4 regions of the Pseudomonas sp. MC6 genome follow, and region 3 is predicted to be linked to each of the others. Evidence: predicted binding sites of a transcription regulator. Region 3 holds the regulator's gene; each other region holds the start of a gene.
The links. Region 3 encodes sigma-54, which starts transcription at its own class of promoters, with help from an activator protein. Its sites were predicted from a motif close to ANTGGCATNNANNTTGCTNT; they were not measured.
Positions count from the first base shown of each region.

Region 1: ACOYXE_RS13600 (circularly permuted type 2 ATP-grasp protein) is a predicted target of sigma-54. The motif match lies at 5,278-5,297, and genes of this name have one in related genera.
Region 2: ACOYXE_RS13320 (CmpA/NrtA family ABC transporter substrate-binding protein) is a predicted target of sigma-54. The motif match lies at 5,166-5,185, and genes of this name have one in related genera.
Region 4: ACOYXE_RS27095 (pilin) is a predicted target of sigma-54. The motif match lies at 2,391-2,410, and genes of this name have one in related genera.

Region 1 covers NZ_CP186504.1:3,060,989-3,068,254, reverse strand. Annotated here, with positions in the region: gene ACOYXE_RS13635 (long-chain-acyl-CoA synthetase) at 1-1,268, shown strand, start outside; gene ACOYXE_RS13630 (ankyrin repeat domain-containing protein) at 1,366-1,884, shown strand; gene ACOYXE_RS13625 (hypothetical protein) at 1,971-2,501, shown strand; gene ACOYXE_RS13620 (PLDc N-terminal domain-containing protein) at 2,573-2,764, shown strand; gene speE (polyamine aminopropyltransferase) at 3,004-3,879, shown strand; gene ACOYXE_RS13610 (hypothetical protein) at 4,052-4,285, shown strand; gene ACOYXE_RS13605 (ribonuclease E inhibitor RraB) at 4,495-4,842, shown strand; gene ACOYXE_RS13600 (circularly permuted type 2 ATP-grasp protein) at 5,330-6,739, shown strand; gene ACOYXE_RS13595 (alpha-E domain-containing protein) at 6,752-7,266, shown strand, end outside.
Region 2 covers NZ_CP186504.1:2,993,698-3,000,963, reverse strand. Annotated here, with positions in the region: gene ACOYXE_RS13335 (protein kinase domain-containing protein) at 1-1,594, opposite strand, end outside; gene ACOYXE_RS13330 (nitrate/nitrite transporter) at 1,602-2,813, opposite strand; gene ACOYXE_RS13325 (ANTAR domain-containing response regulator) at 3,248-3,823, opposite strand; gene ACOYXE_RS13320 (CmpA/NrtA family ABC transporter substrate-binding protein) at 3,839-5,050, opposite strand; gene ACOYXE_RS13315 (quinone-dependent dihydroorotate dehydrogenase) at 5,274-6,293, shown strand; gene rmf (ribosome modulation factor) at 6,480-6,695, opposite strand; gene rlmKL (bifunctional 23S rRNA (guanine(2069)-N(7))-methyltransferase RlmK/23S rRNA (guanine(2445)-N(2))-methyltransferase RlmL) at 7,228-7,266, shown strand, end outside.
Region 3 covers NZ_CP186504.1:4,013,768-4,021,033, reverse strand. Annotated here, with positions in the region: gene rapZ (RNase adapter RapZ) at 1-267, opposite strand, end outside; gene ptsN (PTS IIA-like nitrogen regulatory protein PtsN) at 270-734, opposite strand; gene hpf (ribosome hibernation-promoting factor, HPF/YfiA family) at 746-1,054, opposite strand; gene ACOYXE_RS18100 (RNA polymerase factor sigma-54) at 1,128-2,621, opposite strand; gene lptB (LPS export ABC transporter ATP-binding protein) at 2,809-3,534, opposite strand; gene lptA (lipopolysaccharide transport periplasmic protein LptA) at 3,534-4,079, opposite strand; gene lptC (LPS export ABC transporter periplasmic protein LptC) at 4,066-4,638, opposite strand; gene ACOYXE_RS18080 (KdsC family phosphatase) at 4,647-5,171, opposite strand; gene ACOYXE_RS18075 (KpsF/GutQ family sugar-phosphate isomerase) at 5,171-6,145, opposite strand; gene ACOYXE_RS18070 (ATP-binding cassette domain-containing protein) at 6,421-7,230, shown strand; gene mlaE (lipid asymmetry maintenance ABC transporter permease subunit MlaE) at 7,230-7,266, shown strand, end outside.
Region 4 covers NZ_CP186504.1:6,014,696-6,021,961, reverse strand. Annotated here, with positions in the region: gene ACOYXE_RS27110 (DUF748 domain-containing protein) at 1-700, shown strand, start outside; gene ACOYXE_RS27105 (DUF2845 domain-containing protein) at 700-996, shown strand; gene ACOYXE_RS27100 (BON domain-containing protein) at 1,268-1,624, opposite strand; gene ACOYXE_RS27095 (pilin) at 1,922-2,344, opposite strand; gene pilB (type IV-A pilus assembly ATPase PilB) at 2,570-4,270, shown strand; gene ACOYXE_RS27085 (type II secretion system F family protein) at 4,273-5,490, shown strand; gene ACOYXE_RS27080 (prepilin peptidase) at 5,492-6,364, shown strand; gene coaE (dephospho-CoA kinase) at 6,361-6,984, shown strand; gene yacG (DNA gyrase inhibitor YacG) at 6,981-7,181, shown strand; gene ACOYXE_RS27065 (hypothetical protein) at 7,187-7,266, opposite strand, start outside.

The DNA.
Region 1 (7,266 bases), 950 kb from region 3:
TGATCAGCGCCAGTGCCGACGCCGCCAGTGATAATCCGCCGAGCAGTCAGCAGGTGTTTTTCGACGATCCGTGTTTCTACATTTACACCTCCGGCACCACCGGCCTGCCCAAGGCCGGGGTGTTCAAGCACGGGCGCTGGATGCGCAGCTCCGCCAGTTTCGGCATGATCGCCCTCAACATGGGCCCCGACGATGTCGTCTACTGCACCTTGCCGCTGTATCACGCCACCGGTCTTTGCGTGTGCTGGGGCTCGGCAGTCAACGGCGCCTCGGGCTTCGCGATTCGTCGCAAGTTCAGCGCCAGCCAGTTCTGGAACGACGTGCGTCGTTATCGCGCGACGACCATCGGTTACGTCGGCGAGTTGTGCCGCTATCTGGTCGATCAACCTGCCAGCGCCGATGACAGCCGCCACGAGGTGCGCAAGATGATCGGCAATGGCTTGCGCCCCGGCGCCTGGGCTGAGTTCAAGACGCGCTTTGCCGTCGAGCACATCTGTGAGCTGTACGCGGCGAGCGACGGCAACATTGGTTTTACCAACATCCTCAACTTCGACAACACCATTGGCTTCTCGCTGATGGCTTGGGAGCTGGTGGCTTACGATCATGACAGCGGAGAGCCGCTGCGCGGTGCCGACGGTTTCATGCGCAAGGTCGGCAAGGGCGAGCAGGGCTTGCTGCTGGCGCGAATCGACGAAAAGGCGCCGCTGGATGGCTACACCGATCCGCAAAAAACCGCCAAAGTTGTCCTTCACGACGTGTTTAGCAAAGGCGATCGCTTTTTCAACACCGGTGATCTGCTGCGCAACATCGGTTTCGGCCACGCACAATTTGTTGATCGACTCGGTGATACCTATCGCTGGAAGGGCGAGAACGTCTCGACCACTGAAGTCGAAAACCTGTTGCTGCAACACCCGCACATCTCCGAAGCGGTGGCCTATGGGGTGGAAATTCGCAATACCAACGGCCGTGCCGGGATGGCGGCTATCACGCCGGCGGAGTCCCTGGCGACGCTGGATTTCGCCGAGTTGCTGACCTTTGCCCGCGAACGTATGCCGGCTTACGCGGTGCCGTTGTTCCTGCGGGTGAAGGTAAAAATGGAAACCACCGGTACCTTCAAATACCAGAAAACCCGATTGAAAAATGAAGGCTTCGACCCCGGCCAGACCAGCGATGACCCGATTTACGCTTGGCTGCCCGGCACGCAGACTTACGTTCGAGTCACCGACGAAGTGTTGGCGGAAATTCATCAGGGCAAGCATCGTTATTGAAACTGGCTATGGCGTGACTTGAGAAAAAGGGGGTGACAGCCAGCGTCTCGCTCGGGAAACTGTCGGCTTTCCGATTGACCGAAAGTGGAGTTGCACCATGTCCGACCAAAGCCGCCAGATGACCCCTGAAGAAGCTGCCGAATTCACCGAGCAGGTTTTCAACAAGGCGCGCGACGGTGATGCCGAGATGCTTGATCGTCTGGTCACGGCCGGTTTGCCGGTGAACCTGAAAAACAGCAAGGGCGACACATTGCTGATGCTGGCCAGCTACTACGGCCATGTGGATGCGGTGCAAGTGCTGCTTAAACACAAGGCCGACCCGGAAATGCGCAATGGCAACGGCCAGAGTCCGATTGCCGGTGCGGCGTTCAAAGGTGATCTGGCAGTGGTCAAGGCGCTGGTCGAGGCGGGTGCCGAGATTGAGGGCTCGTCGTTTGACGGGCGTACGGCGCTGATGATGGCAGCGATGTTCAACCGTGTTGAAATCGTTGAATACCTGATCAGCAAAGGCGCCAACGCGCAGGCCAAGGACGCCAATGGCGTGACTGCGCTGGACGCTGCACGGACGATGGGCGCGGTTGATACCACTGCTCAGTTGGAAAAGCTGTCGGGCTGAAATCCCTTCTGATGGACTGTGGCGAAGGAGAGAATGCGCTATCCTTCGCGCCCTCGAAATTCACCTTCGCCACAGGATCCGCCCTCATGAAAGCTGCACTCGTCGAACTCATCAGCAAAATCAGCTCCGGCTGCATGGGCGAGGACGAGATCGTGAAAGTCGCCGACGAAGCGGCACAGGCCTACGCCGATGCCGATGCTTTTCTGGCAGCCAACCCCGACATCAACTACGACGACACCTTCCCGATCCCGCTGGGCGAGTGGGTCGTGGTCGGTAGCTTGCCGGAAACCGTGCTGTTCCAGGCAGACACCTATGGCGACCTGTTCGCGCAGATCGTCGCCTCGTTCGGCCCAGGCGTGGATTTCAACCTCAAGCCCAAGCAATTGGCCAAGACCGAAGCGCTGGTCGCGCTCAACCGCATCCAGGTGCAGATGAGCAGCATGAACAAGGAAAACGGCGGCTACACGCTGATGAACTTCAGTCAACTGCTCGACGACGAATTGCAAATGGTGTTGGTTTTCGGCAACGACGTGCCTCGGGTGCTGGAACTGTGCGCCGAAGTCGGCATCGCCGCCGCGCCTTCGCTGGAAGCCTTGAAGATCGCCGTTCACGTCTGAACGTAATAAAAGGGAACCCTGCGCGCGACCGTCTATCCTAAAAGTGCATGCCACTATTCTGGAGCGACACCATGGGTTCCACGTTCAACGGTCTGATTGGCCTGATCATCCTTGCCCTCGACATCTGGGCCATCATCAATGTGCTGAAAAGCGGCGCGACCACCGGGATGAAAATCGTCTGGGTGTTGCTGATCATCCTCCTGCCAGTGCTGGGCCTGATCATCTGGGCGATCGCCGGGCCGCGCGGCAACGTGCGGATCTGACCCGATCCCGAGAACACCGCAATACCCTGTAGGAGTGAGCCTGCTCGCGATAGCTATTTTCCAGTCAATGAGTCAGTGACTGAAAAACCGCTATCGCGAGCAGGCTCACTCCTACAAGGGATTATGGTTTGCCGATGAAGTGAGGTTCGACCTGTCATCTTCGGCAACGTAGAATGCGCGCCTTTCCCGGGCAATCGTCCCCACGATTGGCGCCCGCGCATTCATCGGAGCACTTGACCATGACCGTCACCAAAACCAGCGAGTACCTGGAAACCCTCTACGAAGGCTACGGCCAGCGTTTTCGCATGGAAAAACTGCTGCACGAAGTGCGCACCGAACACCAGCACCTGGTGATCTTCCAGAACCCGCGTATGGGCCGTGTCATGGCGCTGGACGGCGTGATCCAGACCACCGAAGCCGACGAATTCATCTACCACGAAATGCTCACCCACGTGCCGATCCTCGCTCACGGCAGTGCCAAGCGCGTGCTGATCATCGGTGGCGGTGACGGCGGCATGTTGCGCGAAGTGGCCAAGCACGCCGGTGTCGAGCACATCACCATGGTCGAGATCGACGGCACCGTGGTCGACATGTGCAAAGAGTTCCTGCCGAACCACTCCAGCGGCGCCTACGACGATCCACGTCTGAACCTGGTGATCGACGACGGCATGCGTTTCGTCGCCACCACCACGGAAAAATTCGACGTGATCATCTCGGATTCCACCGACCCGATCGGCCCGGGCGAAGTGCTGTTCTCGGAAAACTTCTATCAGGCCTGCCACCGCTGCCTGAACGAGGGCGGCATCCTCGTGACCCAGAACGGCACGCCGTTCATGCAGATCGACGAAGTGAAAACCACCGCCGGTCGCCTCAACAGCCTGTTCCCGGACTGGCACTTCTATCAGGCGGCCGTACCGACCTACATCGGCGGCTCGATGACATTTGCGTGGGGCTCGACCAACCCGGCCTACCGCAAGCTCAGCCGTGAAACCCTGCAACAGCGCTTCATCGGCAGCGGCATCGTTACCCGCTACTACAACCCGGAAATCCACATCGGCGCCTTCGCCTTGCCGCAATACGTGCTGCAGGCGATCAACAAGCCAAGCAACGACTAAAAGAACACTGCAACTCCCCTGTGGGAGCCGGCTCGCTCCCACATTTGTTTGCCCCCCACGATAGATGTCGTTTTTTTCATCTTTGCCCGCTGTAATCCTTTTGAACCAACTTTCGGCGTACACAGTCGAGATAGGTGTAAGCCCATTTGCGGGTTTGATCGAGGAGGCACCGATGCAAAAGTGGAAAGTCACTTTCGTGGACGATCATGGTGAAATTGTCGATGAGGTGTTCGAGCGCGCGGAATGCCCCAGCGACGATGAGGCCGCTCGATTGATCAAGGCACGGCTTCTGCCCGTCGCCGCCGAACTGGACCTGAACGATCTGGAAGGGCGCACCGCCGATGCGGGCGTGAAAAACCTGAAAACCCAGAACAGCATCGAAATCCGCAGCATTACTCCCGTCTGACATTCTTCCTGACACCTTTCACACCAGGCCTTGGCAGCGGCTCTAACTTGGGGCTACTCTGCAAGCGAGATCAGCGAACGGATCGCTAAGGTCTGGTCTTGTCAGCTACATGCTTGTTCCCGCGTGCAACCACGTTGCCGTAGTACTTTGGCCAGAGGCCCGGGGCGGGAATACGGAAAGTCTATCCATCTATGCGAGGGGGACGATTCATGAGCACAGCCTATCAAGAAGACATCAGCAGCAATGTTCTGCGCCGCATGAAAGAAGGCGGTTTCGATTTTTCCCGATTCCATCCCATCGAGTTCTACGCAATTTTCCCGGACGAGGAGCGGGCGCGCAGGGCGGCAGGCAAATTTCGCGGTGAATCCATCAATGCTCAGGTCAGCGTGCGTGATGACGGTGCGTGGGCGCTGGAATTGAGCAAAGTGATGTACGCGACGTATGACGATATCGGCGACTTCGAGCAGGGATTCTCTGCCGTGGTTGAACCTTTGGGCGGCATCATCGAAGGCTGGGGCGTGAAGCAGGAGGTGCGCAATCGCCACCGTTTGAACTGATCTCTGATTTCAATGGTTGAACAACGGCTGACCTTCGGGTTGGCCGTTGTCGTTTCCGGCGTACGCAAAGCGCCGTGGCAAAACCCTGAAACAAGAAACCGAGGCAAAAAAGAGCCACCGGAGAGGGTGGCTAAAAGGGAAGACCGACAAGGAGAGGAAACCGGTCAGGGTTACAGCGGGGCGGGCTGCGAGGGCAGTCCAGATCAGTTGAGCTGGCGACTTCGCGGCGCTGTGCACGCGGAAGTTTTGCAGCGAATGCGCGGATTATCCGCAGGCAGCGCCGGGCAGTGAAATCAACTCTGACTATGCTGGTGATAGGCGATGCAGTGCGTCGCAATGAAGCGGGGGCAATCCGGTTGGGGCATTTGCCGCACAGGAATGGTGCGGTGCCTGCGGCGTGTATTTCCAACCGATTGAAATCAAAGCGTTTATGCCGATGGCACGGGCCTTGCGAAGGCCTGTATGTCCGGGTGACAAGGAGTACGGCATGATCCGCACCTATTTTGATGAGATGTACGATGCCGGCGGCCAGGTTCGCCCGCATTATCGGGAGTTCGCCCGCTGGCTGGCCGACACGCCTGACGAACTGCTGGCTCAACGGCGACGCGAGGCCGATCTGCTGTTCCATCGCGCCGGCATTACCTTCACGCTCTACGGCGACGAGCAGGGCACCGAGCGCCTGATTCCTTTCGACACCATTCCGCGCAGCATCCCTGCCAGTGAATGGCGGATCGTCGAGCGCGGCTGCATCCAGCGCGTCAAAGCGTTGAACATGTTTCTCGCCGACCTCTATCACGAGCAGCGCATCATCAAGGCCGGGATCATTCCCGCCGAACAGGTGCTGGCCAACGAGCAATACCAGTTGGCGATGCAAGGCCTGGATCTGCACCGCGATATCTATTCGCACATCTCCGGCGTCGATCTGGTGCGTGATGGCGACGGCACGTATTACGTGCTCGAAGACAACCTGCGCACGCCGAGCGGCGTTAGCTACATGCTCGAAGACCGCAAGATGATGATGCGCCTGTTCCCGGAGCTGTTCGCCGCCCAGCGCATTGCGCCGATCGATCACTACCCGAACCTGTTGCTCGATACCCTGAAAAGCTCAAGTCCGATCGATGACCCAAGCGTGGTGGTGCTGACGCCGGGGCGCTTCAATAGTGCGTTCTTCGAGCACGCTTTTTTGGCGCGGGAAATGGGCGTGGAGCTGGTCGAGGGTGCGGATCTGTTCGTGCGTGACGACAAGGTTTTCATGCGCACCACTGACGGCCCGAAAGCGGTGGACGTGATCTACCGCCGCCTCGACGATGCGTTCCTCGATCCACTGGCGTTCAATCCTGATTCGATGCTTGGTGTGCCGGGGCTGCTGTCGTCCTATCGCTCGGGCAACGTGGTGCTGGCCAACGCCATCGGTACCGGCGTGGCGGACGACAAATCGGTGTATCCGTTTGTCACCGACATGATCCGTTTTTACCTCGACGAAGAACCGATCCTGAAGAACGTGCCGACCTGGCAATGCCGCAACCCGTCTGAACTTTCCCATGTCCTGGCCAATCTTCCAGATCTGGTGGTCAAGGAAACCCAAGGCTCGGGTGGTTACGGGATGTTGGTGGGGCCAGCATCGACGAAGGCCGAAATCGACGCCTTCCGCGAGCGCATCAAAGCCAAGCCGCACGCATACATCGCGCAACCGACGCTGTCGCTGTCGACCTGTCCGACCTTTGTCGAAAACGGCATCGCCCCGCGCCATATCGACTTGCGTCCATTTGTCTTGTCCGGGCGCGAAACCCGCGTGGTGCCTGGCGGTTTGACCCGTGTGGCACTGCGCGAAGGCTCCCTGGTGGTGAATTCCTCCCAGGGCGGCGGAACCAAGGACACCTGGGTGGTCGAGGATTGAAGGAAGCTTGCCATGTTAAGTAGAACTGCCTCGGATCTGTATTGGATGTCGCGTTACCTGGAGCGGGCGGAAAACCTCGCACGGATGCTCGACATCAGTTATTCGCTGTCGCTGATGCCGCAGGACGGCCGTGGTGACGGTCTGCACGAACTCGCCATGCCGCTGCTCATCACTGGCACCCTCGACGATTATCTGGAGCGTCACGGCGCGCTGCATGCCGAACGCCTGCTGCACTTTTTTGCCCTCGACGCCGCCAACCCGGCGAGCATTTACAGCTGCCTCGGCGCGGCGCGGGCCAGCGCCCATGCGGTGCGTGGGCGCATCACGGCGGATATGTGGGAGAACATCAATTCGACATGGTTGGAGATTCGCGGGATCGCCGAACAGGGTCTCAGTCGCTATGGAATGAGCCGTTTCTGCGAGTGGATCAAGGAACGTTCACACCTGTTCCGTGGTGCGTCGTACGGCACGATCATGCGCAACGATGCGTTTCGTTTCATTCGTCTCGGGACGTTTATCGAGCGCGC
Region 2 (7,266 bases), 1.0 Mb from region 3:
ACGGCTCACGCTCCAGTAACGGTCTGGGCCGCACACTCAAACTGCGCCGCTCGCCCTGTTCCAACACCAACAGCCATTCCTCAGCCGTTTCAAACCGTTGTTGCGGATCAGCCGCCACCCCACGCTCCAGGCTCTGCGCCAACCATTCCGGCAGATCCGGCCGAAATCGACTGGCACTCACTGCCACAGCAAATCGCGGCCGCTGAAACGCTTCGATCTCGCCATAGGGAAAATGCCCGGTGAGCAAGAAATACAGGGTCACACCGACCGCATACAAATCCTGCTGCACATTCGGCGGATCCCCACGAAACGCTTCCGGGGCGATATAGGTGGGCGTTCCCGGCAACGTCGACGGCGCGTCTTCGGACAAGCCTGGGCAGTATGCCAGGCCAAAATCCAGCAGACGCAATTCGCCGTCGTCGCCCACGTGCAGATTTTCCGGTTTGATGTCCCGATGCAGGATCTGCCGCCGATGCAGCAGACCGACCGCACGCAACAGGCGCTCGGCGATGTCCTGCCACTGTGCCAACGGCAATGGGCCTGACTGTTGAAACAACTGTGCCAGCGTCGCCCCGGAATATTCTCGCATCACGTAGTACAAATGCTGACGCTGATTACACGCATGGACTTCAGGAAAATGCCGGCCGGCCACGCGTTTCAGGAACCATTCCTCGGACAGCAGCGCCTGCCCGGCGTGAGGATCATCGGCGCTGCGCGACGGCAGGGTTTTCAGCAACCACATCTGACCTTGCTCATCGACAATCCGATACAGCAGCGATTGCTGGCTCTGAGCGACAATGTCCAGCACTTGCCAGCCTTCGAACGACTGACCGGGTTTCAACGGTGGCGGCAGTGGCCATTGCTGCAAATGAATCAGTGCATCGCCGATATTTGCCTCACCCAAAGCATCCACCCGCACCAGCAAAGCACTGGCATTGTCCTGGCTCCCCGCAAGATGCGCGGCGTTGACCAGCGTCTGCGCGGCGCTGTGCAGATCCGGCTGATCACGCAGAATCGCCGCAATGGCGGTATCGCCGAGTGTCGACCAGACACCATCGCTGAGCAGCACAAAGCTTTCGCCTTCACGCAGTTCGCCATCGAGAAAATCCAGCACCAGATGCTGATCCAGCCCCAGCGCGCGTTTGAGCACATGCTGCATGCCCGGCTGATCCCAGACATGATCCTCCGAGATCCGCTGCAAACTATCGTAGTGCCAGCGATACACCCGGCAATCTCCGACGTGCGCGAGGGTAAAACGCCGACCGCGCATGACCAAAGCACTGACCGTGGTGAGCAACGGTTGCCCACCACCGTTGGCCTGCAACCAGCGGTTTTGCGCGAGCAGCAGGCGATCCAGTGCCTGCGCCACGCTCCAGGTTTCCGGCGTGGCGTAGTAGTCGAGCGCCAGGGCCTGCAAGGTCGAACGCGCAGCCAGTCCGCCATCGGCACACTGACTGACGCCGTCGGCGATGGCGAACAGAAAACCTTTGCTCGCCGCCAACGCCGGAGCGGGCGTGACCAGGCGCAAAGCGTCCTGATTCTCTGCGCGCGGGCCGGTGGCGCTGGCTTCGGCGAAACTCAGTTGCAGGGCCATCGATGCTTCAGACCCGCGCCGCCGTCACTGCCGCCGAACCCCAGGTGGTTCTCCAGCGACGCTTGACGCCGTGCAGGCCAAACCATGCCAACACGCCGAGACTGGCGAACAACCACAGGGCCAGTTGATAGCTGCCGGTGCTCTGTTTGATCGCGCCCATGCCGGCGGCCAAGGCAAAACCGCCGATGCCGCCGGCCATGCCGATCAGTCCGGTCATCACGCCGATCTCCAGACGAAAACGCTGCGGTACCAGTTGGAAAACGGCGCCGTTGCCGGCGCCCAGACCGAGCATGGTGCAGACGAAAAGTGCCAGCGCCGCATAGGAACTTGGCAGGTTGAAGCCGACAGCAGCGATACAGACAGCAGCGACGGTGTACATCGCCAGCAAGGTGCGGATGCCACCGAAACGGTCAGCCAGGGCGCCACCCAATGGCCGCATCAAACTGCCGCCGAACACGCAGGCTGCGGTGTAGTAGCCAGCGGTCACCGGGCTCAGCCCGTATTGATCGTTGAAGTAGCCGGGCAGGGCGCTGGCCAAGCCGATGAAGCCGCCGAAGGTGACGCTGTAGAAAAACATGAACCACCAGCTGTCGCGGTCGCCCAAGGCTTTGAAGTAGTCGGTCATGGCTTTGGCTTTCGGCCGCTCAGGCGCATTTTTTGCCAGCCAGGCGAACAGCACCAGAGTCAGGATCAGCGGAATCAAAGCGAAACCGAAGACATTGCTCCAGCCGAACGCGGCGGCGAGCACCGGTGCCAGCAGCGCGGCGAACACGGTGCCGGAGTTGCCCGCACCGGCGATACCCATGGCTTTGCCTTGATGCTGTGGTGGATACCATTGCGAGGCCAAGGGCAGGGCGACGGCAAACGACGCGCCGGCCATACCAAGAAACAGGCCGAGTATCAGCGCCTGTTCGTAACTGTGAATGCCGATTTTCCAGGCGCCGAACAATGCGCAGATGACGATGACCTGGCCGATCAGCCCGGCGGTTTTCGGCGACAGTCGATCGGCGAGCATGCCCATCACGAAGCGCAGTACGGCGCCGGCGAGGATCGGTGTGGCGACGACGAGGCCGCGTTGTTGCGTGGTCAGGTGCAGGTCGGCGGCAATCTGCACCGCCAGCGGGCCGAGCAGGTACCAGACCATGAAGCTCAGGTCGAAATAGAGGAAGGCCGCGAACAGGGTCGGGGTGTGGCCGGATTTCCAGAAGCTTGAATTCATCGCGCACCTCAGCTGAAAAGAGTCTCGAAAGGAGTCATGCAACAGCAGGTGGAGCGCCGCCACGGCCGCACCACCGGCCCCGAGCTGTGGGGCCAAAACGCAAAAACGCCGCTACCTGATGCGCCGGTTGGGCGAACGGGTGAGCGACGTCTTTGTCGTGGGTGGGGCAACCGCCGTTGGTTACCTGTGCGTTTTACGTAGCGAGATTTGTGCCAACAGCTGAAAGATCAAAAGCCCCTCACCCTAGCCCTCTCCCAGAGGGAGAGGGGACTGACCGAGGTGTCTTGCGCAAAACATCGACCTGAAACACGGAGTCGAATATGGATTCACCGAAAATCGTTCAGGTCGGCAGTATTACTGCGCCATCCCCCAATCAGTCCCCTCTCCCTCTGGGAGAGGGCTAGGGTGAGGGGCTTTTCAGCGGTGAGAACACCTCAGCCAAGCAACTCACTCATCGCAATAATCTGCTCCGCCACCTGAATCAGCTTCTGCTGCCGACTCATCGCCTGCCGCCGCATCAGGGTGTAAGCCTCTTCCTCATTGCAATCCTTCATCTTCATCAACAAACCCTTGGCCAGCTCAATACGCTTGCGCTCAGCCAATTGCTGATCACGCGCCTGCAACTGCGCACGCAAGGCCTGATCACTCTCGAAACGCGCCATCGCCACATCCAGAATTGGCTGCAGACGCTGGGCGTGAATGCCTTCGACGATGTAAGCACTGACCCCTGACTTGATCGCCTGGCGCATCACCCCCGGATCATGTTCATCGGTAAACATCACGATTGGCCGTGGCTGGTCGCGGCTGACCAGCACCACTTGCTCCATGACATCGCGGCTCGGTGACTCGGTATCGATCAGAATCACGTCCGGGCGCACCGTTTCGACGCGTGCGGGCAGGTCGATGGTCAGGCCGGACTCGTCGATCACCTCGAAACCGGCCTCGGTCAACGCAGCTTTCAGGCGACCGACTTTTTTCGCTGTGTCGTTGATCAACAGAATGCGCAACATGTTCGCGGTCTCCTGTCAGCGGCGGGCGAGAAGGGGGGCGTCGTCGTTCAACGCGTGCAGCTTGAAACTGCGCGCGTAGCCGGCGGGATCGCTGCCGTCCCAGACTTTGCCGTCGAGCAACTGGCTGCTGCGCATGTCTGTGCCCCACGCCGCTACGCCGACTGCCGTCGCAGCATCGCGGTAGATATCCATTTGCTGGACCTGACGGGCGACGGCGAGGTAATCCGGATCCTCACGCAGCAGGCCCCAGCGGCGGAACTGGGTCATGAACCACATACCGTCCGACAGATAGGGCAGATTCACCTCGCCGTTGCCGTGAAAACGCAGCGCGTGTGGATCCTGCCAGCGATTGCCGAGTCCATCGGCATAATCACCGAGAAAACGCGGCTCGATGCACGAAAGCGGCGCGTCCAGATATTCCGGAGCGCTGAGCAATTGCGCGGTGCTACGGCGATTCTCCGGGCTTTCTTCGATGAAGCGGCTGGCCTCAAGAATCGCCATCACTAACGCCCGTGCAGTGTTCGGGTATTGCTCGACAAATTCACGGGTGCAACCAAGGACTTTTTCCGGGTGATCGGGCCAGATGGTCTGGCTGGTGGCCAAGGTGAAACCGAGATCCTGCTGCACCGCACTGGCCGCCCAAGGCTCGCCGACACAAAAACCGTCGATGCGCCCGGCTTGCAGGTGCGCGACCATTTGCGGCGGCGGCACGACGACGCTGTCGACGTCCTGCAATGGATGAATGCCCTGACTCGCCAGCCAGTAATACAGCCACATGGCATGAGTGCCGGTGGGAAAGGTCTGGGCGAAGGTGAGTTTTGCGCGGCTTTGGTGCACGTGGCGGTCCAGCGCTTCAGGACTGGTCACGCCAAGGTTCTGGAGACCGTGGGAGAGGTTGAGGCTCTGACCGTTCTGGTTCAGGCCCATCAGCACGGCCATATCGGTCGGGGCGACGCCGCCGATGCCCAGGTGCACGGCGTAAATCAGGCCATACAGACTGTGCGCGGCATCCAGTTCGCCGCTGACCAGTTTGTCGCGCAGATTCGCCCAGGAGGCCTGGCGCTTCAGGTTCAGCGTTAGGCCGTAAGGCTGGGCAAAGCCCTGTGTGGCAGCAACGACAACCGATGCGCAGTCGCTCAACGCCATGAAACCGAGGTTGATTGCAGTCTTTTCCGGGGCATCGCTGCCATTGACCCAGGCCAGTGGCCCTACCGAAGGTTCATTCATACACCGCCACCTCGAAAAAAAGCGCCGCCGCGGACTTTGCGCAGGCAAAACCCGGGACGACGCCATTGTCCTTGCCCGCGTGCCGTCATTGGCCTTGCGCGCTGATGGCAAGGAGGGTGCAAGGCATATGCCAGTGACAGCGATTTGCGCGTGCGCCTCGCGCCGCAGGTCGATGCCCGGCTATAATCGCCGCCTCTTTTCGCCGCCCGAGTCATCGCCGCCCATGTACACCCTGGCCCGTCAGCTGTTGTTCAAACTTTCCCCGGAAACCTCCCACGATCTGTCGCTGGATCTGATCGGCGCGGGTGGGCGTTTGGGCCTCAACGGCTTGCTGTGCAAGGCGCCGGCGAAGAAACCGGTGACGGTCATGGGCCTCGAATTCCCGAACCCGGTGGGTCTGGCCGCCGGTCTGGACAAGAACGGCGCGGCCATTGATGGCTTCGCGCAACTTGGTTTCGGTTTTGTCGAAATCGGCACCGTGACTCCGCGCCCGCAGCCGGGCAACCCGAAACCACGGATTTTTCGCTTGCCGGAAGCCGAGGCGATTATCAATCGCATGGGCTTCAACAACCTCGGTGTCGATAACCTGCTGGCGCGGGTGGCAGTGGCGAAATACAAAGGTGTGCTGGGCATCAACATCGGCAAGAACTTCGATACTCCGGTTGAACGTGCGGTCGACGATTACCTGATCTGCCTGGACAAGGTCTACGCCCACGCCAGCTATGTGACGGTCAACGTCAGCTCGCCAAATACCCCGGGCCTGCGCAGCCTGCAGTTCGGTGATTCGCTCAAGCAATTGCTCGCGGATCTGGCCACGCGCCGCGCTGAACTGGCGTTGCGTCATGGCAAACATGTGCCGTTGGCGATCAAGATCGCGCCGGACATGACCGATGAAGAAACCGCGCAGGTGGCTCAAGCGTTGATCGAAACCGGCATGGACGCGGTGATCGCGACCAACACCACCCTCAGCCGGGTTGGTGTTGAAGGCATGGAGCATGGCGACGAGGCGGGCGGTTTGTCGGGCGCGCCGGTGCGGGAGAAGAGTACCAATACGGTGAAGGTGCTGGCCGGTGAGCTGGCTGGGCGTTTGCCGATCATTGCCGCGGGCGGGATTACTGAAGGCAAGCATGCGGCCGAGAAGATCACCGCCGGTGCGAGCCTGGTGCAGATCTACTCCGGCTTCATCTATAAAGGCCCGGCGCTGATTCGCGAATCGGTCGACGCGATCGCCGCCCTACGCTGATCCCCCTAGGCTGACCTGGCCAATGTAGGAGCCTTCGGCAGCTCCTACACGAAATGTGTGTCAGCCAGACAGGCATAAAAAAGGGCTCCTCGAAGGAGCCCCTGGGCCGCAGCCCGCCGTCCGGGAAGGACGTGCATGGTAAGTCGTTACAAATTCAGATTGTCGTGTCGGAATAAATGCCCTGTGTCAGCCGACGGCGTGAAGTTCGTTGAGTCTGTGGATTCCCGCAGTGCCGGTCATACCGTCCCAGTTGTCGCCGCGTCCTTCTCGCCAGCCGTTAATCCAGGCTTGACGTACCGACGGTAGAGTAAATGGGCAAAGCTCACGGGATTTGCCACCAACGCCATATTGATATCCGCGCAAAAATGCTCTTTCCAACGGATCACGCTTAAGTCTTCTCATAGGGTGTTTCCCTCACTTGTTGACTGTTTTGTGTCGCGTTGACCTCAACTGAGGTCTGGCAGAAGAAACCTGCCATGGTGCGGCTCGCTGCCGGCGTGGCGAGCCAAGGTGTTGACGCCGTTGCGACGTCAACCTGTGTTCAGTTCTAACCAATGAGTCACACCGAGGGAATGATCGTTTTGTCATAAGGACGTAACGAAATTAGTGCTACAGCCATAAGTAACGACGGGTTTCATGCACGGTTTTTCAGCAAACCCCGGTATGATCGGCCCCGCGCTGGATGATGGGGTTAATTCTTTAGTGAGAATGACCCACGTTTGCGCTGGGGTATAAAGCGACGAAGGGTCGCTTTAAGACTTTTTGTTGCATCAACTTTTTTATCTGTCCCGGCATCTAAGCTCTTTTAACCCGAGCAGCGGGGATGGAACGGCACACCTTCGTGCCACACGGGCGTTCTTTTAGAAAAGCGCCTGATTGAAAACCGGATCGGCAATGCGTTGCCGATTCACTAGCCAAAGGCTCTGGAAATACCATGTCCGACCGTTTCGAACTCTTCCTCACTTGCCCTAAA
Region 3 (7,266 bases):
ATACAGGACATCGCACTGGATGTGCTTGGCGCGGACATCTTCGAGCAGCTCGGGAAAGCGCGTCAGATGACTCGGCAGGTTACGCGCATCGATCGACACGGCCACCAGCGGTTGCGCCAGCTCAGTATGAATCAGCGCACGTTCGGCCAGTTCCGGCAGCAAGCCTGCGGGCAGGTTGTCGATGCAGTAATAGCCGTTGTCCTCAAGGACATCCAGAGCCGTACTTTTACCCGAGCCGGAGCGGCCGCTGACGATGATCAAACGCATGATTAATGCCCGTTCTGCTCGCTCAGGACGACCTGATACAAGGCTTCGCTACTCGGTGCGCTACGCAGCTTTTCGCGCACTTCCTTACGATCCAGCATGCTGGCGATCTGACGTAGCAACTCCAGATGCGCATCGGTGGCGGCTTCCGGGACCAGCAATACGAACAGCAGGTCAACCGGCGCACCGTCGATGGCGTCGAAATCAATAGGTGCTTCAAGGTGCATCAGCGCACTGATAGGCGCTTCGCAACCCTTGAGACGGCAGTGAGGAATGGCGATGCCGTTGCCAAAACCGGTGGAACCGAGTTTTTCACGGGCAATCAACGCCTCGAAGACATCTTGCATCTCCAGAGCCGGCACTTCGCGGGCGATCAGGTTGGCAATTTGTTCGAGGGCTTTCTTTTTACTGCCACCCGGCACGTTCACGAGGGAACGGCCGGGGGTCAGGATACTTTCAAGTCGGATCATGGAATGGGGGGTTATCGACCGGTCGCGCCCTGGAGCAGGCTCTGGGTCTTTTCCTTATGCTTTTTGAGTTGTTTATCCAGCTTGTCGGTCAAGGCGTCGATCGCGGCATACATATCGGTATGTTCTGCGTTGGCGACCACTTCACTGCCGGGGATATGCAAGGTGGCTTCGATTTTCTGCTTAAGCTTTTCGACGCACATCGTGACTTGCACGTTGGTGATCTTGTCGAAATGGCGCTCTAATCGTTGAAGTTTCTCATTGATGTAGTCGCGCAGAGGTTCGGTCACTTCCAGTTGGTGTCCACTGATGTTGACTTGCATACAGCTTCTCCTTCGTTGCCAGTGCATAAAGCGGCAGGCTGGATAGCCTGCCACTGGAACGCTGTAACGTGGCTTACATCAACCGCTTGCGTTCGCTCGAAGGCGCGATCCCGAGGGATTCGCGGTACTTGGCGACGGTGCGGCGAGCCACCTGAATGCCTTGTGCCTCCAGTAAACCAGCGATCTTGCTGTCACTCAACGGCTTTTTCTGATTTTCCGCGGCAACCAGTTTTTTGATGATCGCGCGGATCGCCGTGGACGAGCATTCGCCGCCTTCGGAGGTGCTGACGTGGCTGGAGAAAAAGTATTTCAGTTCATAAATACCGCGTGGGGTATGCATGAATTTTTGCGTGGTCACCCGGGAAATTGTCGATTCGTGCATGCCGACCGCCTCAGCGATATCGTGCAGGACCAACGGCTTCATGGCTTCGTCGCCGTACTCCAGAAAACCGCGCTGATGCTCGACGATCTGGGTGGCTACTTTCATCAGGGTTTCGTTGCGGCTCTGCAGGCTCTTGATGAACCAGCGAGCTTCCTGCAACTGATTGCGCATGAAGGTGTTGTCGGCGCTGGTGTCGGCACGACGGACGAAACCGGCGTACTGGGCGTTGACGCGCAGGCGTGGCACCGACTCCTGATTGAGCTCGACCAGCCAGCGTTCGTTATCCTTGCGTACGATAACGTCAGGGACGACGTACTCGGCTTCGGTGGATTCGATTTGCGAACCCGGGCGTGGATTAAGGCTCTGCACCAACTCGATGACCTGGCGCAGCTCGTCTTCCTTGAGCTTCATGCGGCGCATCAACTGGCTGTAGTCGCGGCCGCCGAGCAGGTCAATGTAGTCGGTGACCAGACGTTTCGCTTCCGCCAGCCACGGGGTCTTGGCAGGCAACTGGCGCAATTGCAGCAGCAGGCATTCGCCGAGGTTGCGGGCGCCGATACCGGCTGGTTCAAATTGTTGAATGCGGTGCAGGACGGCTTCGATTTCGTCCAGTTCGATGTCCAGTTCCGGGTCGAACGCCTCGAGGATCTCTTCGAGAGTTTCGTCGAGGTAGCCCTGATTGTTGATGCAGTCGATCAGGGTGACCGCGATCAGGCGATCGGTGTCGGACATCGGTGCAAGGTTCAGTTGCCACAGCAGGTGGCTTTGCAAGCTCTCGCCGGCGGAAGTGCGGGTGGTGAAGTCCCACTCGTCATCATCGCTGCTGGGCAGGCTGCTGGCACTGGTCTGGTAGACGTCCTCCCAGGCGGTGTCGACCGGAAGTTCGTTGGGAATACGCTCGTTCCATTCGCCGTCCTCGAGATTGTCGACCGTCGGGGCGGTTTCCTGATAGGAGGGTTCCTGGATCTCGGTGTTGGGCTTCTGTTCGGCGTTGTCGGCCATGGGGTCGGAATTGTCGAAGTCTTCGCCTTCTTCCTGGCGTTCGAGCATCGGATTGGATTCCAGCGCCTCCTGGATTTCCTGTTGCAGATCCAGGGTCGACAATTGGAGCAGACGGATGGCCTGTTGCAGCTGCGGTGTCATCGTCAGCTGCTGGCCCATTCTCAAGACTAGCGATGGTTTCATGGCAGGGGCTTAACACCTTATTCGCCGGCGCTATGCGCCATCCACTACAGGGCGCCGAAGCGCCAAACTTAAGCAAATTATATGCCTGAAACTGAAGTGTTTGCCTAGAGCGCTGTAACAATTAAAGCGTATTAAATCCTGCTTGAATCGATACAGCGCCCGGGCGGCGCACCGGGCACTGTTGCGCTTACAGGCGGAACTCGTGGCCCAGATACACTTCCTTGACCAGATCGTTGGCCAGGATGGTTTCTGCATCGCCCTCGGCAATCAACTGACCGTCGTTGACGATGTAAGCGGTTTCGCAGATGTCCAGCGTCTCACGGACGTTGTGGTCGGTGATCAGTACACCGATGCCCTTGGCCTTGAGGTGGTGGATGATCTGCTTGATATCGCCGACCGAGATCGGATCGACACCGGCGAACGGTTCGTCGAGCAGGATGAATTTCGGTGCCGTTGCCAGCGCGCGAGCGATCTCCACCCGGCGGCGTTCACCACCGGACAGGCTCATGCCGAGGTTGTCGCGGATGTGACTGATGTGGAATTCCTGCAGCAGGCTTTCCAGCTCTTTGCGACGGCCGGCCTTGTCGAGCTCCTGGCGGGTCTCGAGTATGGCCATGATGTTGTCGGCCACCGACAGTTTGCGGAAGATCGACGCTTCTTGCGGCAGATAGCCGATCCCGGCCTTGGCACGACCGTGCATCGGCTGGTGGCTGACGTCCAGATCATCGATCAGCACGCGGCCCTGATCGGCCTGTACCAGGCCGACGATCATGTAGAAGCAGGTCGTCTTGCCGGCGCCGTTCGGGCCGAGCAGGCCGACGATCTGGCCGCTGTCGATCGACAGGCTGACATCACGCACGACCTGGCGGCTTTTATAGGCCTTGGCCAGGTGCTGAGCTTTCAGAGTTGCCATTACTGGGTTTTCTCGTCGGTTTTCTTCTTCGGCTGGATCACCATATCGATGCGCGGACGCGCTTCGGTGACCTTGCTGCCGGTAGCGCGACCGGCGCTGGCCAGTTTCTTCACGGTGTCATAGACGATTTTCTCGCCTTGCGTCGTGTTGTTGTCCTTGTCGACCACCTTGGCCTTGTCGATCAGCACGACGCGGTTTTGCGCAGCGTGGTACTGGATCGTTACGCCCCAGCCCTGTACAGGCTTGGCATCACCTTGAGTCTGCAGCTGTTCGAAGTAGGCGAGGTTGCCCACCGACGTCACGACGTCGATATCGCCAGCCGGCGTACGGGTGATGGTCACCGTGTTGCCTTTAACGATCATCGAACCCTGGGTAATGATCACATCACCTTTATAGGTGGCGATGCCGTTCTTGTCATCCAGTTGGGCGTCGTCGGCCTGAATGCGGATAGGTTGCTGCTGATCGTTCGGCAGAGCCCAGGCGCTCACGCTTCCCAGTGCTGCGCCCAGACTGAGCAAAATAGGGAGGGTTTTAACGAGCCTCATACTGTCCTCTTACGTTCGATTGCAGGTGTATCCTGCTTTCCTTCAGGTACGCTTTCATTCCGACGCCAGTCGATACACCGCCAGCACCCTCGATTCTAACGGGTTGCTCGGTCTGCGCATATTCTTGCTGCGGGAACACGGTCATGCGGGTGCTGGTGATCAGAGTGCCGCGTTTTTTCTCATCGGTGCGCTGTACGCGTACCGAATCGATCAGTTCAACTTCGGTACCGCCCGAGTTCACTTCGCCGCGTTCGCTGGTCACGTGCCAAGGGAAGTCGGTGCCGCGATACATGTTCAGGTCCGGCTTTGTGACCAGGGTGACATCGGTAGCCTTGACGTGCTCGGCCTTGTCGGAAGTCATTTCGTACTGCACTTTGCCGTCCGGCAAATATTGCAGGGTATGCGTGTTGGTTGCATACCAGTCGATAGGTGTTTCGACCGAGGTGACCGGTGGCTTGTCGAGGAAGCGTTCCGGGCTGATGTTCCAGTAGCCAACCGCGGCGAATATCGCCGCGATGCAGCCGAACAGCAGGAAGTTGCGAAATTTTTTGCTGAACATGGTTTGGCTCACAGGTACGCGGCATTGGCCGCATCAAGGCGGCCCTGGGCGCGCAGGATCAATTCGCAGAATTCGCGGGCGGCACCTTCGCCACCACGGGCTCGGGTTACACCATGGGCGTGTTCGCGGACGAAATCGGCAGCGTTGGCCACCGCCATGCCCAGGCCAACGCGGCGGATCACCGGCAGGTCGGGCAGGTCATCGCCCAGATAGGCGACCTCTTCGTAGCTTAGGCCCAGTTGCTCAAGAAGACCGTCGAGAACAACCAATTTGTCTTCACGGCCCTGAAACAGGTGGGGAATCCCCAGATTTTTCGCTCGACGCTCGACCACCGGGGTCTTGCGGCCGCTGATGATAGCGGTCTGCACGCCAGCGTTCATCAGCATTTTGATGCCTTGTCCGTCGAGGGTATTGAAGGTCTTGAATTCGCTGCCGTCTTCAAGGAAATACAGGCGCCCGTCGGTGAGGACGCCGTCGACGTCGAAAACCGCCAGTTTGATCGCTTTGCCGCGTTGCAGCAGATCGTTACTCATTACATGACTCCTGCGCGCAGCAGATCGGAGAGGTTGAAGGCGCCGACCGGGCGATCCTCTTCGTCCACAACAACCAGTGCGTTGATTCGGTGATCTTCCATGATTTTCAGGGCTTCGGCGGCCAGCATCTCTGGCCGTGCAGTCTTGCCGTGGGCCGTCATTACCTGGTCGATGGTGGCGCTGCGAATGTCGATACTGCGATCCAGCGTGCGGCGCAAGTCGCCGTCAGTGAAGATTCCAGCCAGTTTACCGTCAGTTTCAAGGATGACGGTCATGCCCAGACCTTTACGAGTCATTTCCATCAATGCGTCTTTGAGCAACGTGCCGCGTTGTACTTGCGGCAATTCCTGCCCGGCGTGCATGACGTTTTCCACCTTCAGCAACAGGCGACGACCAAGAGCACCACCCGGGTGTGAGAACGCGAAATCTTCGGCGGTGAAACCGCGTGCTTCCAGCAGTGCTACAGCCAGCGCGTCACCCATGACCAGCGCTGCGGTGGTCGAGGAGGTCGGGGCCAGGTTAAGCGGACAGGCTTCATGCTCGACGTGAACGTTGAGATTGACCTCGGCAGCCTTGGCCAGCGGCGATTGCGGGTTGCCGGTGACGCTGATGAGCTGGATGCCCAGGCGTTTGATCAGCGGCAGCAGGGTAACGATTTCATTGGTCGAGCCGGAGTTCGACAGGGCCAGGATCACGTCGTCGCGGGTGATCATGCCCATGTCGCCATGGCTGGCCTCGGCCGGGTGCACGAAAAATGCCGGGGTGCCGGTGCTGGCCAGGGTCGCGGCAATCTTGTTGCCGATGTGCCCGGATTTTCCCATGCCGACCACGACTACACGGCCTTTACTGGCCAGAATCATCTCGCAAGCGCGTACGAAATCGGCGTCGATATGGGGCAACAAGCCTTGTACGGCTTCCACTTCGAGTTGGATGGTGCGTTGTGCCGATTGAATCAGGTCGCTGGATTGGCTCATGTCAGAAATCGTATAGCCCGATGAAAAGGCGGCGATTATAGCGGTTATGTTGCAAAGCCTCACGCAAGTTCGTCGTGCTTTGTCATTCCTCGTTACCAAAACCCGGCAAAACAGCCTCCAAGCCTGTCATATCGCCGAACACAGGGCGGTACAAGCCTTGGGCGCGCAGCCTTTGCAGTGATATAGTTCGCCGCCAGTTCGGCCTGCCCGGGATGTACGTACTTTTTAAGTAAAGACAGGCGTCCGAGTGAGAGGCTGCATCGCAAGGAGTTTAGATGAGTGCCGATAACGCCTACGCGGTCGAGCTGAAGGGAGTCTCCTTCAAGCGCGGTGCGCGCAGCATTTTCAATAACGTCGATATTCGCATCCCGCGCGGCAAGGTCACCGGCATCATGGGACCTTCCGGGTGTGGCAAGACCACGCTGCTGCGATTGATGGGCGCACAATTGCGTCCTGCCAGCGGCGAAGTCTGGGTCAACGGCCAGAACCTGCCTGCGCTTTCGCGCAGCGATCTGTTCGATGCGCGAAAGCACATGGGTGTGCTGTTTCAAAGCGGCGCGCTGTTCACCGATCTCGACGTGTTCGAGAACGTGGCTTTCCCTCTGCGTGTTCATACCGATTTGCCGGAAGAAATGATCCGCGACATCGTCCTGCTCAAATTGCAGGCGGTCGGTCTGCGCGGTGCCATCGAGTTGATGCCGGATGAGCTGTCCGGTGGCATGAAGCGCCGTGTCGCACTGGCGCGGGCGATTGCGCTCGATCCGCAGATCCTCATGTACGACGAACCGTTCGTCGGCCAGGACCCGATCGCCATGGGCGTGCTGGTCCGTCTGATCCGTCTGCTCAACGATGCGCTGGGGATCACCAGTATCGTGGTGTCCCACGATCTGGCTGAAACCGCGAGCATCGCCGACTACATCTATGTTGTTGGTGATGGTCAGGTGCTTGGGCAGGGTACGCCGGACGAGTTGATGAATTCGGACGAGCCGCGTATCCGTCAGTTCATGACCGGCGATCCCGATGGCCCGGTGCCGTACCATTTTCCAGCGACGGATTACCGCGCAGATCTTCTGGGGAAGCGCTGATGCGCAGAATTTCATTAATAGAGCGCGTGCGCCGGT
Region 4 (7,266 bases), 2.0 Mb from region 3:
GACCGGCGACTTGAACAACCCGCAGTTCAGCGTGATGCCGATTGTCTGGCAGACCCTGCGCAACCTGATCGTCAAAGCCGCCGCCGCGCCATTCAAGATGATTGGCGGCCTGATCAGTGGTGGCAGTTCGCAAGACCTTGGCACCGTGTCGTTTGCTCCGGGTTCCAGCGAGTTGAGCAAGGATGCCGAAGCGGCGCTGATCAAACTGTCTCAGGCGCTGAAGGAGCGTCCGGCACTGCGTCTGGAGATCGAAGGCACGGCCGCCAAAAGCAGTGACGGCCCGTTGCTCGCCGAGCAGCGTCTGGAACGTGAATACCAGTACAACTACTACAAGATGCTCCAGCGTCGTGGCGATAAAGTCCCGGCTCAGGCGTCGCTGCTGCAAGTGCCCGACAGCGAGAAAGGTCCACTGCTCGAGGGCATTTACCGCACCCGCCTGAAAACCCAGCCGCCGGCCGAATGGAAGGATCTGGGCAAGGAAGAACGCACGGCGAAGATGCGCGAAGGGGTGATCCAGTTCTGGAGTGGCAGCGATGTGTTGCTGCGCCAATTGGGTCAGGACCGTGCCAGCAGCATCAAGGATTATCTGGTTGATAAAGGCCAACTGGCAGACGACCGCGTGTACTTCATCGACGCCAATCTGGGTGAAGCCGAGAGCGATGGCCGCGTAGTAACGCAAATGCATCTGGATGCCGAGTGATGAAACCGCAGTGGCTGGCCTTGATCGCAATGACGTTCGCGGCCAGTCACGCCTCGGCGTCCGATACCCTGCGCTGCGGCAGTCAGTTGATCAGCCTTGGCGACCGCTCAAGCGAAGTCCTGCAAAAGTGCGGTGAGCCGGTCAGTCGCGATTTGCTCGGCTACAAGCGCAGCGCCAATCGCCGCGAGGAGTTTCAGGTCGAGGAATGGACCTACGGCCCAAGTAACGGCATGTTTCAATACCTGCGCTTCGAAGGCAATCGCCTGCGCCAGATCAACAGCAAACGCGGTAACTGACCCGACACCGATTCCCCCTGTAGGAGTGAGCCTGCTCGCGATAGCGGTCTGTCAGCTAATCAAATTGCGGACTGACACACCGCTATCGCGAGCAGGCTCACTCCTACATTTGTTTTGTGTTGTCTCTGAAATAGAACAGGCCCCGACACAAGTGGCGGGGCCTGTAATGGTCACATCCGTGTGACCGTTCGCATGAACTCTAAAGTTGCGGCAGACGTATTGCTCGGCCCGTCTGTCGCGCCTTCTCCCGGTCCAGGCGAGAAGTCATGCCTTACTCGGCTTTCAGGCCGTCAGCGGAGACCGCTTTGACGCCTTTGATTTTCTTGGCGATCGCAACAGCAACGTCTTTCTGCGATTCAGTTACAGCAGTAGTCGACGACAGCGATACAACGCCTTTGTTGGTTTCTACTTTGATGTCAGTGCCTGGAATGCCTTTTTCGGTGACCAAGTCAGCTTTGACTTTGGTGGTGATCCAAGTGTCAGAAGTAGCTTCTTTAGCCTGGGTGACTTCACCGGCAGCCAGAGTCATTGGAGCCTGGGTAGCCTGAGTGGATTGTGCGAATGCACCGGAAGCCATGGTCAGGGTCAGCGCGGTAGCAGCAGCGGCAGTGATAGCGAACTTCTTCATACGAGTAACTCCTGTTTTTCTGGAAAGTCTGCTGGTTGTCTTGTCAGCAGGGTTACCAAGGTAGTTGCGAACGCTGTGCCAACTTTTGCAGCTATATAATTTCTTTATAAATCAACAAGTTATACTTATCACGAATTTTCGAAATCATGCAATTTGCATGAGCCGGACAATATTCGCATGCAACTTGCGGTTTTTTGGAAAGTTCCTAAGACGCTGAAATTATTGAAGCTTTTGTGAACGGCTGCGCAATGAAAAATGCCCCGCATTGCGGGGCATTCTGGTCAGCACACAACCCAGTTATGTACCACTGGCGGTGCAGCCTTTAGGCGAGTAATCCGGCGACACGTTTGTAGTACACGCCCACCCAGTGGTGGCGGTACGTGTCAGAGTGATTGTTTTACCCAGCACAGGAGCTGGCGCGTTGGCGATCGTACAAACGATTGTTCCCGCACCATCGGCGGCAGTACCGGAGGCCGTCAGCGCGCAATTGGATGTCGAGGTCGCCGCATCGCCCTTCACGATGGCCAGTGTCGGATTGGTTCCTTGATTGATGGTGTCTTCAAACGGCACCTTCAGCGCACTGATCTCCGCCAGCCCCGCCGTTACCTTCGACCGCGCCTGATACTTGGAATACTGCGGCAAGGCGATGGTCGCCAGAATCCCGATGATCGCCACCACGATCAGCAGTTCGATCAGAGTAAAACCTTGTTGTTTTTTCATAGACACGCTCCATGCATGAGTCGAAATCTCATGATCTGCAAGGGACGCAGCATAGGCCATGCCAACGCCTCCAAGCCCAGCCCGTTGGGCGCGAACCCCCTACAACGCCTTTTCCTACAACCCGCAACCGCACTATCTGACAATTTTTGTCACCTGCACCGGGCGTGTTTGGCGCTGTCACTTGACTAGGCTATAAGTCATGAACTGCAAGCGTGCGGGATCCCCATGAATGACATCGCTCTGAGCGGTCTGGCCAAACAATTGGTGCAGGCCGAACTGCTCACGGAAAAAGGCGCCCAGCAAGCCTGGCAACAGGCCCAGCGCAATCGCCTGTCGCTGGTCAGCTATCTGGTGCAGAACAAACTGGTGAAAAGCTCACAGGTCGCCGAGATCGCTTCCGAGCACTTCGGCATGGCGTTCCTCGATCTCAACTGTCTGGACAAGGAAACCCAGCCCAAAGGCCTGGTCAGCGAAAAACTCGTACGCCAGCATCACGCCCTGCCTTTGTGGCGACGCGGCAACAAGCTGTTCGTGGGGATTTCCGACCCGAGCAATCATCAAGCGATCAACGACATTCAGTTCAGTACCGGGCTGAGCACCGAAGCCATTCTGGTCGAGGACGACAAGCTCACCGATGCCATCGAGAAGTTCTTCGACACCCACACCAGTGGCCTGGAAGACATGGCCGATGTCGATCTCGATGGCCTCGATGTCGAATCAATCGACGACAGCAAACAGGAGGCCATCGGTGGCCTCGATGCCGACGATGCGCCGGTGGTGCGTTTCGTTCACAAGATGCTGCTAGACGCGATCAAGAGCGGCTCATCCGACTTGCACTTCGAACCTTACGAGAAGAACTACCGGGTGCGGGTGCGCACCGACGGCATCCTGCGCGAGGTGGCCAAGCCACCGGTTCAACTGGCCGGGCGCATCGCCGCACGCCTGAAAGTCATGGCCAGCCTCGATATCTCGGAACGGCGCAAACCGCAGGACGGGCGGATCAAGATGCGTCTGTCGAAGAGCAAGTCGATCGATTTCCGCGTCAACACCTTGCCGACCCTGTGGGGCGAGAAAGTGGTGATCCGGATCCTCGACCCGTCCAGTGCGCAGATCGGCATCGACGCCCTTGGCTATGAACCAGAGCAGAAAGACCTGTACATGGCCGCGCTCAAGCAGCCACAGGGCATGATTCTGGTCACCGGGCCCACCGGATCGGGTAAAACCGTGTCGCTGTACACCGGCCTGAATATCCTCAACACCGTCGACATCAACATCTCCACCGCTGAAGACCCGGTGGAAATCAACATGGAAGGCATCAACCAGGTCAACGTCAATCCCAAACAAGGACTCGACTTTGCTCAGGCGCTGCGCTCGTTTCTGCGCCAGGACCCGGACGTGATCATGGTCGGCGAGATCCGCGATCTGGAAACCGCCGAGATCGCGATCAAGGCTGCGCAGACCGGTCACCTGGTGCTCTCGACCCTGCATACCAACAGCGCCGCGGAAACTCTGACGCGCCTGCATAACATGGGCATTCCCGGTTTCAACATCGCCACGTCGGTCAGTCTGATCATCGCCCAGCGCCTGGCGCGCAAACTGTGCAGCCACTGCAAGAAGCCCATCGAGATCCCACGCGAAACTTTGATCAAGGAAGGCTTCCCCGAGGAACGCATCGGTCATTTCACGATCTACGAGCCGGTCGGTTGCGATCACTGCAACGGCGGTTACAAGGGACGGGTGGGGATTTATGAAGTGGTGAAAAACACACCGGAGCTGCAACGCTTGATCATGGCCGAAGGCAACTCGCTGGAAATCGACATTCAAATGCGCCGCGACGGCTTCGACGACCTGCGCACCTCCGGGCTGCACAAGGCCATGCAAGGCATCACCAGCCTTGAAGAAATCAACCGGGTCACCAAGGACTGAACATGGCGGTCAAGGCAGCGAAAATCAGCATTTATGCCTGGGAAGGCACGGACAGGAAAGGCAGCAAAGTCACTGGCGAATTAAGTGGACAGAACCCTGCACTGATCAAGGCACAACTGCGTAAACAGGGGATCAATCCCGGCAAAGTACGCAAGAAGACCGCGTCGTTGTTGAGCTTTGGCAAACGCATCAAAGCCCAGGACATTGCTCTGTTCACCCGGCAGATGGCGACCATGATGAAGGCTGGTGTGCCGCTGCTGCAGTCGTTCGACATCATTGGCGAAGGCTTTGAAAACCCGGCCATGCGCAAACTGGTGGACGAGGTGAAGCAGGAGGTCGCGGCCGGTAACAGCTTCGCCACAGCCCTGCGCAAGAAGCCGCAGTATTTCGACGAGTTGTATTGCAATCTGGTCGACGCCGGCGAGCAGTCCGGCGCACTCGACACGTTGCTGGAACGGGTCGCGACCTATAAGGAAAAAAGCGAACGGCTCAAGGCCAAGATCAAAAAAGCCATGACCTACCCCACCGCCGTGGTGCTGGTGGCAGCAGTCGTGACCGGAATACTGCTGGTTAAAGTGGTGCCGCAGTTTCAGTCGGTGTTTTCCGGTTTCGGCGCAGAGCTGCCGGCCTTCACGCTGATGGTGATCAGTCTGTCGGAATTCATGCAGCAATGGTGGTGGGCGATTCTCGGCGCGCTGGTCGTGACGATCTTTGGTACTCGCCATGCACTGAAAACATCTCAGGCATTACGCGATCGCAAAGACACCTGGCTATTGAAACTGCCCTTGGTGGGCACGCTGATGTACAAATCCGCCGTGGCGCGATTCGCTCGAACCCTGTCGACCACATTCGCTGCCGGTGTGCCGCTGGTGGAAGCGCTCGACTCGGTGGCCGGCGCCACCGGCAACGTGGTGTTCAAGCGTGCTGTGCTGCGGATTCGTCAGGACGTCTCGACCGGCATGCAGCTGAATTTTTCGATGCGCAGCACCGGGGTCTTTCCCAACATGGCCGTGCAAATGACCGCGATCGGCGAAGAGTCCGGCGCGCTGGATGAGATGCTCGACAAGGTCGCGGGGTTTTACGAAGAGGAAGTGGATAACATGGTCGACAACCTCACCAGCCTTATGGAGCCATTTATCATGGTGGTGCTGGGGGTAATCGTCGGTGGGCTGGTGGTGGCCATGTATTTGCCGATCTTCCAACTTGGCTCAGCGATCTGACATGCCTATCGAAGAACTGTTCGCCCTGTATCCGCTGGCCTTTGTCTTCACCGCCCTGCTGCTGGGTCTGGTGGTCGGCAGCTTCCTCAACGTGCTGATCTGGCGTCTGCCGAAAATGCTCGAGCGCGACTGGCGCCAGCAGGCCCACGATGTGCTCGGTTTGCCTGGTGAAACGCCGCTGCCCACTTACAACCTGATGCTGCCGCACTCCGAATGTCCGCATTGCGCCCACCGGATTCGCCCGTGGGAAAACATTCCCCTGTTGAGTTACCTGTGGCTGCGCGGGCGCTGCTCTGCGTGTACCGCACCGATCAGCAAACGTTATCCACTAACCGAACTGGCCTGTGGGTTGCTCTCGGCCTTCATCGCCTGGCACTTCGGTTTCGGTTGGCCGGCGTGCCTGTTGATCGTCCTCACCTGGGGTTTGCTGGCGATGAGTCTGATCGACACCGAGCATCAACTGTTGCCCGATGTGCTGGTACTGCCGTTGCTGTGGCTAGGGCTGATCGTCAACAGCTTCGGCTTGTTCGTGCCGTTGCACGATGCACTGTGGGGCGCGGTGGCCGGTTACCTGGCGCTGTGGTCAGTATTCTGGCTGTTCAAACTGCTGACCGGCAAGGACGGCATCGGCCACGGTGATTTCAAGCTGCTGGCGTTGCTTGGAGCGTGGGGCGGCTGGCAGATTTTGCCGCTGACGATCCTGTTGTCATCGCTGGTCGGCGCCATTATCGGGGTGATTTTGCTGCGCTTGCGTAATGAGAAAACCTCGACCCCCATCCCCTTCGGCCCCTATCTGGCAATTGCCGGCTGGATTGCCTTGCTCTGGGGTGGTCAAATAACCGACTTCTATTGGCAGTTTGTCGGTTTGAAATGAATACCCCTGTGGAAAAATCCTGGATTCTCGGCCTCACCGGCGGCATCGGCAGCGGCAAAAGCGCGGCGGCCCAGCACTTCATTGATCTGGGTATCCACGTGGTGGATGCCGATCATGCGGCGCGCTGGGTGGTAGAGCCGGGGCGTCCGGCGCTGGCAAAGATTGCCGAACACTTCGGCCCCGGCGTGCTGCTGGCCGATGGCACGCTGGATCGCGCCGCCCTGCGCAAACTGATCTTTGAAGTGCCGGAAGAACGCCGCTGGCTCGAAGCCCTGCTGCATCCGTTGATCGCCGAGGAAATCGCCCATCACCTGGCGCTGGCAAAATCGCCTTACGCGATTCTGGTTTCGCCGTTGTTGATCGAATCCGGGCAATACGCGATGACTCAGCGCATTCTGGTGATCGACGCCCCGCAACAACTGCAGATCGAACGCACCTTGCAGCGTGACCAGACCAGCGAAGAGCAGGTTCAGGCGATCCTCAAGGCCCAGTCGAGCCGCGAAGATCGCGTGAATCGTGCCGACGACGTGGTGGTCAACGACCGCGACCTCGCCTGGCTGCACAGCGAGGTCGAGCGTCTGCATCACTTATACCTGACATTATCCGGAGGCCATGCATGAGCCAGACCCCAACCGTTGAATGCCCAACCTGCGGCGCCCCCGTGGAGTTCACTGCCGAAAACAAGTTTCGGCCGTTCTGCTCCGATCGCTGCAAACTGATCGACCTCGGCGCCTGGGCGTCGGAAGAACACAAGATTCCGGTCGCACCGGACGCCGAAGATGAACTGTTTTCCGGCGATTTCGATCCGCGCCACTGATCCGATCAGGGCCGCATAAAGCCGTAGTCCTGATTGTCGTCGAGGTTTTCCGCGAGAAAACGCAACTCGTCGGCCAGGTCTTCGG